Regions from separate parts of the Pseudoalteromonas sp. MMG006 genome, predicted to be linked through region 1. Evidence: predicted binding sites of a transcription regulator. Region 1 holds the regulator's gene; each other region holds the start of a gene.
What was found. The regulator MetJ, encoded in region 1, represses methionine synthesis genes. The targets are predictions, from matches to a motif close to TAGACGTCTAGACGTCTA.

Region 2: metA (homoserine O-succinyltransferase) is a predicted target of MetJ. The motif match lies at 2,027-2,044, and genes of this name have one in related genera.
Region 3: msrA (peptide-methionine (S)-S-oxide reductase MsrA) is a predicted target of MetJ. The motif match lies at 1,421-1,438, and genes of this name have one in related genera.

Annotation. Positions count from the first base shown of each region.
Region 1 covers NZ_JAGJEJ010000008.1:60,912-64,202, reverse strand. The annotation lists gene metL (bifunctional aspartate kinase/homoserine dehydrogenase II) at 1-165, opposite strand, end outside; gene metB (cystathionine gamma-synthase) at 394-1,581, opposite strand; gene metJ (met regulon transcriptional regulator MetJ) at 1,850-2,170, shown strand; gene J8L73_RS09895 (malic enzyme-like NAD(P)-binding protein) at 2,234-3,291, opposite strand, start outside.
Region 2 covers NZ_JAGJEJ010000002.1:92,966-96,256, reverse strand. The annotation lists gene J8L73_RS02930 (homocysteine S-methyltransferase family protein) at 1-1,013, opposite strand, end outside; gene metA (homoserine O-succinyltransferase) at 1,003-1,950, opposite strand; gene J8L73_RS02920 (porin family protein) at 2,173-2,826, opposite strand; gene ettA (energy-dependent translational throttle protein EttA) at 3,158-3,291, shown strand, end outside.
Region 3 covers NZ_JAGJEJ010000005.1:34,155-37,445, forward strand. The annotation lists gene msrA (peptide-methionine (S)-S-oxide reductase MsrA) at 69-1,358, opposite strand; gene pxpB (5-oxoprolinase subunit PxpB) at 1,554-2,222, shown strand; gene J8L73_RS07070 (biotin-dependent carboxyltransferase family protein) at 2,215-3,147, shown strand.

The DNA of each region.
Region 1 (3,291 bases):
ATAACTTTGCCACAACGACACAAGTGTATCTGTAGTTTTGCCTGCCGCAGATACCACAACACAGTCGCCAGGTTGAGTATGCTCAATAATTATTTTAGCTACGCTTTGATAACGCTCACTTGAGCTTAAGCTTGACCCACCAAATTTATGTACACAATTGACCATATTTTTACCAATTCGCTTAATTAAATTGTTTATTTTGAGGTAAGAAAACCGTGTCGATAACAAGGCAAAAATTTCGTTGTTTAGTTGTTCTATATGAGAAATTTTTAACAAAGTTAGCCTGCGGTTTCCCCCCTCAAACCGACTAGGTGTTATTGCGCTTTGGGACTACTACCAAAGCGCTGGATGAGCTGCATTTAATTCTACATTCCCATCAGGCGTACCAGCCCCTTAACCTATGCGGTTAACGTTTTTGTTTTGTCCTGGTTTTACAAGGTTAAAAACGCGCTCGAAGTCGGCAACTAAATCGTTTATATCTTCAATACCTACAGAAATACGAATGAGCGTATCACCCACCCCTGCTTCTAAACGGGCTTTAGGTTCCATTCCTGCATGCGTCATCGTTGCAGGGTGACAAATTAAGCTCTCTACGCCACCTAGCGATTCTGCTAAGCTAAATGCTTCAAGGCTTGTTAAAAATGCCGCAGCGTCGTTAACATCGCCTTTAATATCAAAGCTCACCATACCACCAAAGCCAAGTTGTTGAGCCTTTGCTAATGTATGTTGAGGGTGTGACTCAAGGCCTGGGTAGTAAACCTGGCTTACAAATTCAGAGCTCTCAAGGTACTTTGCAATTGCAAGCGCATTTTCTTGATGCTGCCTTAAACGTACGTTTAAAGTACGTAAACCACGAAGCGTTAAATAACTATCAAACGGTGCACCTGTAATACCAATGTTATTTGCCCACCAAGCAAGCTCATCACCAAGTTCTTGTGTTGCAGCAATTACGGCGCCGCCTACAACATCCGAGTGGCCATTAATATATTTAGTCGTCGAGTGAACAACAATATCTACACCAAATTTGATTGGGTTTTGCAGCGCAGGTGATAAAAACGTGTTATCGGCAGCAACAAGCGCCCCACACTGCTTAGCTATATCGGTGACAGCTTTAATATCGGTTAGACGCAGTACTGGGTTACTTGGTGTTTCAATCCATATTAATTTAGGTTTTATGGCTAAAATTTTATTTAAGCTTTCTTGTTTAGTTAAATCTAAAACTTCGAGTTTTAGTAATCCGCGTTTTTGCAAAGACGTAAATAAACGGTAGCTTCCACCATAACAATCATGTGGAATTACTAAGGTATCGTCATTATTTAGTAACTGAGTCGCTAAATGCACCGCAGCCATACCTGTGGCAGTGATAATGCCACGCGCACCACCTTCAAGTTCAGCCAGCGTTTCGGCTAATATATCGCGATTAGGATTACCGCTTCGTCCATAATCGTACTGGCGCTTTGTATCAAAGTCGGCAAACGAATACGTAGTCGACAAATAAATTGGCGGAACTACAGCGCCGTGGTGTTTATCTGCATCTACGCCGTTGCGAACTGCAATAGTCGCTTTGTTTTTTTCGCTCATATTCGTCACCTGATTAATTTGGATGTTTAGACGTCCAAAAGAGTAAGTTATCTGTTTTAATAAGTCAAAGATTTTAAAGCTCTAGATGGCTAAAAATAACAGACCGATAAAACTTGAATGGGGCTATATTTACTATTACAGCCAGCTTATTAAGATAGATTGGTATCTATTATTTGACTATCTTTTTTAAATCGATAGAATTTCACGCATATTTACACGCTTTTTACGCCGTGTTAGAAATTAATAATCTGAGGCAACGATACATCTTATGGCTAAATGGAATGGTGAGTATATTCACCCATACGCAGAACACGGGAAAAAATCAGAGCAAGTTAAAAAGATCACCGTTTCGATCCCGCTAAATGTATTAAAAGTTTTAACGGATGAGCGTACGCGCCGTCAAATAAATAATCTTCGCCATGCAACAAACAGTGAGTTGTTATGCGAAGCATTTTTGCATGCATTTACGGGCCAGCCATTACCAAATGACGATGACCTACGTAAAGACAACGCAGAAAAAGTACCGGAAGAAGTTAAGAAGATAATGCAAGAAATGGGCTTAGAAGTGCCTATTTTAAACGAAGAATAAATCGTTACCTTTTTAAACAAAAACCTCAGCATTACTGAGGTTTTTTTGTTTAAGCGCTATACACTACGCCATATAATTTTCAGGTAAGTCGATTTGCGCAACACCTGATTCTACCGCAGCCTCAGCAACGGCTTTAGCTATGCGAGGCAATAAACGTGGATCCATTGGCTTAGGAATAATGTAGTCTGCGCCAAACTCAAGCTTATCAACACCTGCAGCTTTTAACACTTCTGCTGGTACTGGTTCTTTAGCTATGCTTCGGATAGCCTCTACGGCGGCAATTTTCATTTCATCGTTAATAGCACTCGCACGTACATCTAGTGCGCCACGAAAAATAAACGGAAAACATAAAACATTATTTACTTGGTTAGGGTAATCAGATCGTCCCGTTGCCATAATTAAGTCGTTACGTGCGCCATGCGCAAGTGCAGGATCTATCTCAGGATCTGGGTTTGAACATGCAAACACCACAGGTTTTTCTGCCATTAGCTTTAAATCTTCGGCAGCTAATAAGTTAGGACCCGAAACCCCCACAAATACGTCAGCATCTGCAATTACATCTTGCAATGTGCGTTTGTCGGTATTATTAGCAAAAAGTTTTTTGTATTCGTTTAAGTCATCGCGACGAGTATGAATAACGCCTTTGCGGTCAAGCATATAAATATGTTCGCGCAATGCACCACATTTAATTAAAAGCTCCATACAGGCCACTGCAGCAGCACCTGCACCTAAACAAACTATTATCGCATCCTCGATTGACTTACCTTGTACTTCCAGCGCATTTAGCATACCAGCTGCCGTTACAATGGCGGTACCGTGTTGGTCATCGTGAAAAACGGGAATACTACAACGCTCAATTAATGCTTTTTCAATTTCAAAACACTCTGGTGCTTTAATATCTTCAAGGTTAATCCCACCAAAAGTATCCGCAATATTTGCCACGGTATTAATAAAATCTTCAGTGGTGCGATGCTTAACTTCAATATCGATAGAGTCGAGCCCAGCAAAACGTTTAAATAAGAGCGCCTTGCCTTCCATAACGGGTTTAGAAGCTAAAGGCCCTAAATTACCCAGTCCTAAAATTGCAGTACCATTAGTAATTACCGCAACAGTATTGCCTT
Region 2 (3,291 bases), on a different contig from region 1:
GCACGAGGCTTTACCCCTTCAAGGCCTTTGGCAAACGCACGAATATGTGCAGGCGTTGTACCACAGCAACCACCCACAATATTTATAAAGCCCGACTTGCCCCAATCTATAATTTCGACTGCCATATCGTCCGCTTCTAGGTCGTACTCACCAAATTCATTTGGTAAACCGGCATTGGGGTGCACTGAGGTAAATGTTTCACATACGCGCGAAAGCTCTTCTACGTATTGGCGAAGTAAGTCTGGCCCTAGGGCGCAGTTAAGGCCAATCGAAATAGGCTTAATATGGCGAATAGAATTATAAAATGCTTCGGTTGTTTGCCCCGAAAGCGTACGGCCTGACGCATCAGTAATGGTGCCCGAGATCATTACAGGTAATGTGCGCCCTGCTTGCTCAAAGGCCTCTTCTACTGCGAATGAAGCGGCTTTTGCATTTAGGGTGTCGAATATGGTTTCAATAAGTATTAAATCAGCGCCGCCTTCCATTAATGCAAGGGTAGACTCTACATACGCTGTAACTAGCTTATCAAACGTTACGTTACGGTAGCCTGGGTCGTTTACATCTGGCGAAATAGAACAGGTTTTAGATGTTGGCCCTAACACACCCGCTACATAGCGTGGTTTTTCTGGATTTTTAGCAGTGAACTCGTCACACATAGCGCGTGCGAGTTTAGCTGACTCAAAGTTTACTTCACGGCTTATGCTGGCCATGTCGTAATCTTCCATCGAAATGGTGGTTGAGTTAAAAGTATTGGTTTCAATAATATCCGCACCGGCGGCTAAAAAGCTGCGGTGTATATCGGCAATGAGTTCAGGCTTGGTAAGGCTTAGTAAATCGTTATTGCCTTTTATTAGCACGTGCCAGTCTTTAAAGCGCTCACCTCGGTAGTCTTCTTCTTCAAGCTTGTGAGTTTGGATCATAGTGCCCATTGCACCATCTAAAATTAAAATACGCTGTTTTAGCGCAGCGCTTAATTCGCTTTGCTTATTATTGGTAGGCACATTATTCGGCATAGTTGTTAGTCCTCACATCTTGGCTAACTAAATTAATATCATAAGGTGTGGTTTGGTACACGTAGTAATTTAACCAGTTCGAAAAAAGCAAAAAGGCATGGCTTTGCCACGTTTTTGACGGCTTTTTACTTGCATCGTTATCTGGAAAATAGTTTTCGGGTTTTGGCGCATCAGGACTTTTTTGTAAATCGCGTTCGTATTCTGCTTTTAGTGTGTCGGCATCGTATTCTGGGTGGCCGGTTATAAACACTTGGCTGCCCGACTTATTTTTCATTAAGTATGCGCCTACTTTTTCAGAGCCTGCCAATACGACTATATCGTCGCAGGCATTAATTTTATTTATATCTATGTGGCCATAACGTGAGTGCGGCACTAAAAAGGTATCGTCGAAGCCTCGAGTAAGCGCACCGTGATCAAAATAACATTGGTGAGTAAACACGCCACATAGTTTATCTTCTTTTAAATCACGCTTTAAATTGTAACGATGATACAGCGCTGCATGCGCCGCCCAACACGAAAATAACGTGGAGGTAACGTGCTGCTCTGCCCAATCAATAATCACTTTTAGCTCGTCCCAGTAGGCTACATCGTCGTATTCTAGGTGTGCTAGTGGTGCGCCAGTGACTAATAGGGCATCGTAGTTATTGTTTTTTACTTCTGAAAAATAACGGTAAAAAGTATCTAGGTGTTCTTCAGAATTGCTACTACTGCGGTGCGTATCTAGGCGCAATAGCTCTACATTTACTTGCAAAGGCGAGTTGGCAAGCAAACGAATAAACTGTACTTCGGTTTCTACTTTATTAGGCATTAAATTTAAAATAGCCAAACGCATTGGACGTATTTCTTGCGTTTTTGCACGACTTTTTGGCATTACAAACACGTTTTCTTCGCGTAAACGGGCAATCGCCGGTAGTTCGTCTTTAACTGTAATTGGCATCTTTTAAGCTCCTGCTCATAAAAACCGAGAATTAATACGCTCTCATTATGAACAGAATGCCAAAAATATCAACCTCTAGATGTATAGATGTCTAAATGAAATTTATTCATTATTTTTTAAGTTTTACTAAAGTTATTGATGAGGAGGGAGTGTATTTATATTGAAGTACTATGTTTAAGTGTATAAAGGTAGCGCTACTAAAAAATTGTAGCGCTATTGAAATTAAAAACGATAATTTACAGATAAATTAAGTGCGTAAATATCGCCTTCATCTGTATCAAAATATTGGTATTCAGCGCTTATTTGCCAGCGTTGAGATAACCTATAGTCAATCCCAGTGCCGTACGTTACACCGCCCTCATCATAGTTTTGCTCAGTGATTAATGAAGTATTTACCTCTGAATCTGTATCAATTATTGATTCTGCAAGATTTCTTAAGTCGCCTTCATTGTAACTTAATTTATTTCTGCCATAGCCACCAAATAAAAATACATCAGCGCGAGATGAAATCGGGTAATTAGCTTTTACAAATATGCTTGTTTGCAAATCAAGACTTGAGTCAATCTCGCTCTTAATGGGCTCTGAACTAAGCGAACCATCTTGCGGGTTTTGCGTGTAAACGAGCCCGTTTAGTGGTGTTGATTCGTCATTTAAACCAAAGCCTACACGACCTTCTATCGCAAAATATCGCGAAAATTGATAACCAAACCGCCCGTATAGCGTTGTAAACTGTATGCTATCACTCTCGTATACATCAATTTGAGTAGACCCTATCCCTACTCCTTGGTAATAACCATTTACGTGGAGTATGTCTGCTTGGCTCGAAAATGAGTATAAACCTAAAAGTAATGCCCCTAACTTTGTAACTATTTTCATGTTAATTCCTTTAAACCTTTGTAATATTTAATAGTCCGATGTTTTACAACAACTAAGAGTGGTCTGCCTATATAATTTGCTTATACCTACAGCCTTGTAAATATACTGTACCAATTTTGTTAAAAATGAAATGTATTTGAACAATATAAAACAATAGATTACAGAATTTTACACAATAGGAACCTTGTAATTGTCGTGTTTCAAATGGGCGATAAAATAAAGTACCGTTTAGAATAACATATTGTTTTATACGGCATTCGTTGACTGTTTAACCCCTCAACAACTACAATACAACATTGAAATTTTTATTATTATTTGAAGGCTTTCCTCCATGGTTTTACCTGATAAGTTTATTTTCTCGATGAGTCGAGTATCTAAAGTTGTGCCACCTAAACGCACAATTTTAAAAGATATTTCGTTGCACTTTTTCCCGGGTGCTAAAATTGGTGTGCTTGGTTTAAATGG
Region 3 (3,291 bases), on a different contig from region 1:
ACCATTTGATCACGGTAATAAAGAGCTTGGTATTAGCATGAGTAAATACCAAGCTCTTTTACAATTACTTAAGAATTATCACGAGGGACAAATTCTAGCACTGTCGCATTTATACAGTAACGGTCTGTGCCTCTTGGCCCCTCTCCAGGGAATAAATGCCCAAGGTGAATACCTGTGCTTTTAGATTTGAGTTCTATGCGCTGCATACCCCAACTACTATCATCATGCTGAGTGACACTATTTTTTACTGGATGTTTAAATGATAACCAACCTGTACCTGAGTTAAATCTATCTCGTGTATCAAATAATGGCTCTCCACTTAACTTATCTACAAATACACCATCCGGCGTATTTTTAAACGCTTTATATTCCTTGCAGTAAGGTCGATCCGTTCTTGCATTAAATGCCACTCTATATGCATCACTTTTACCCAGTTTGAAAGCACCTAGCGCTTTATAAAACTCTTCTGGGCTTGCATAACCTTGACGGCTATATACTTCTTCACCATTTTCTAAAAAAAGTATCGTAGGCGTAGCCCACGTCGCCGATTTAATCTTTAAACCTTCAAGCTGATCTGCATGACGAAACGACATAGGCACTGTGCCTTTATAATCATTAGCCACTGTATTTTTAAACTTTTCACAGTATGGGCAGTACTCTCGTGAATCAAGAACAACAATTTGCTTGCCTGTTAATAACATAGCGTTATCAACTTTTTCGGTTGGTTTTTTATTAAAAACAACACCGGTAGAATGATCGGGGCAATAACCATTTGGGTTCTTTTCAAGGTAATTTTGGTGATACTCTTCAGCTGATACAAACCCTTCAAGCGGTTTAATTTGTGTGGTAATTTTGCCATAACTAGCGTCTGTTAATAGTTGCTGATACTGCGACTTAACTTGCTTAGCAATTTCGGCTTGTTTATCTGAAGTAGTTAAAATAATTGAGCGATACTGTGTACCTACGTCGTTACCTTGACGATTTTTTTGCGTTGGGTCGTGACTTTCAAAGTAAGTTTTAAGTAAATCCTCTGATGAAATAATATTGCTGTTATACATAACTTGTACAACTTCAGCGTAATTATTTTCGTCAAACCGTCGTGATTGATCAGTTATGTTTTTATACGTTGCTTTAAAGCCATTTCCATCGGCATAACCCGACTCTGCATTAATAACACCATTTAGCGCTTCGTAACGCTTTTCAGCCCCCCAAAAACACCCTGAGCCTAGTACTATGGTTTCAACATGCGTTGTGGCTTCTAAATTACTGTGTTCTACTTTTTCCATCGATAAAGCAAAACTGCCTGCGCTAAATATAATAGCAGCGCCTGATAAATATAATAAATGCTGGTGTTTCATAAAATGCCTCTTAAACATGTACGTGCTAAGTAAGACCTCCTTATCGTGTTTTTAATTTCATCTATACGTTTATAAGTACACAGAGTTCAGGTTAGCTTGCAAGATTTATTTATGCCTATTCATTCATCGCAACACTATGAACTAATTAATTTATCTGTGTTAGCGTTAGAATATGTTGTTTTTATCAGGTTATTTATGAGTCAGATCCCTTCCCTTTTTGCATTAAGTAACAGCTCATTACTCTTTGATGCATCGCATTTAGAACCAAATAACGTACTCTCTATCCAAAAAAAAATTTGGACACTAGCAGAATATTGCAAGCAAAGCGGCGATTTTACTGATTTAGTACCCGCGATGAATTCTCTTACTTTGTATTTAAAAAACGCCCAAAATTTAAATAAATGGCAAAAAACACTATTAACTATTTGGGATGACGTAAAAAGCACATCTTTTAAATCCCAGCATCATAAAATTAATACTGTTTATAACGGCGAAGATTTAGCCTACGTCGCACAATATAATAATTTAACCACTGAAGATGTTGTCAACATCCATAGTAAAACCCATTACCACGTTTTATTTTTAGGTTTTCAACCCGGATTTGCTTACTTACATGGCCTTGATGAACGTTTACACACGCCTAGGCGCAAAGAGCCCCGCACAAAGGTGCCAAAAGGTTCTGTAGCCATTGGAGCTGACAAAACAGCTATTTACCCTGCCGACACTCCTGGTGGTTGGCATATTATTGGCCAAACTAGCACTCAATTATTCGACCACACTTTACAAACACCTTGTTTAATTAATCCCGGTGATACGCTTGAGTTTGTTCCGTGTAGTTTAAGTGAGGATATTACCCATGATTAAAGTGATAAAGCCAGGCGTGCAATTAAGCATACAAGATCTTGGTCGAACAGGTTATAGGCACTTAGGGGTAAGTAAAACAGGCAGTTTAGATCCCTACGCACAAGTGATTGCTAATCGTTTGATAAATAATAACGACAATGACGCAGTACTTGAGATTACTGTTGGCTTATGCGAGTTGGCGTTTTTATGCAGCACCGAAATAGCACTTCATGGTGCCGACTTACAAGCAAGCATAGATGGTAAACCAATTTACCCAGGCTGGAGTTATAAAGTTAGGGCCAACCAAACTATATGCTTTAATACAGGACGCGCAGGATTGAGAGCCTATTTAGCGGTTAAAGGTGGTATTAAAACACCGGTAATTATGGATTCGCGCGCTACTGATTTAAATGCTTCTTTTGGCGGGCTTAATGGCAAAGCGCTAAGCGCAGGCGTTATTTTACCAATAGACGAATACATTAATAATAACTTTAAACAAACAGGTGCGTTAGCCCCCCCTAAACGACAAATAATTAGAGTTTACGCAAGCCCACATACCCACATTCTTGGGAATGTTATTGCGGATGTTTTTATAAATACACGCTTTAAGGTGTCTTATAATAGCAACCGCATGGGAGTCAAGCTGGAAAATGCAGTCAACTCACTGACACATACTCACTCACTACCATCAATTGGCGTTAGCCCAGGTAGCATACAATTACCACCAAATGGTGATCCTATTGTATTACTAAATGACGCTCAAACTACTGGTGGCTATCCTTTACTTGGGACTGTGATAGAAGCAGATCTTCATCAATTTGCACAATTTAGACCGGGTGATTTAGTAAAGTTTGAATACGTTACTATTGAAGATGCAGCTAAAGCGAAGCACAAATTGAGTGGCCATTTAGAACAATTAAAAATTGCACTAAAAAATAAAAAGTAACTTGTCTTGAAAGTGCCTCATGTTTAATTTGAGTTATTGGCTGCTTAATAACATATATTTTGTAATTGGCTTTACAAAATATATGTTTGAACTATATAACCAAGGCACTTTTAATTAAAGGTCACAGCATAAGCCTTGCCCATT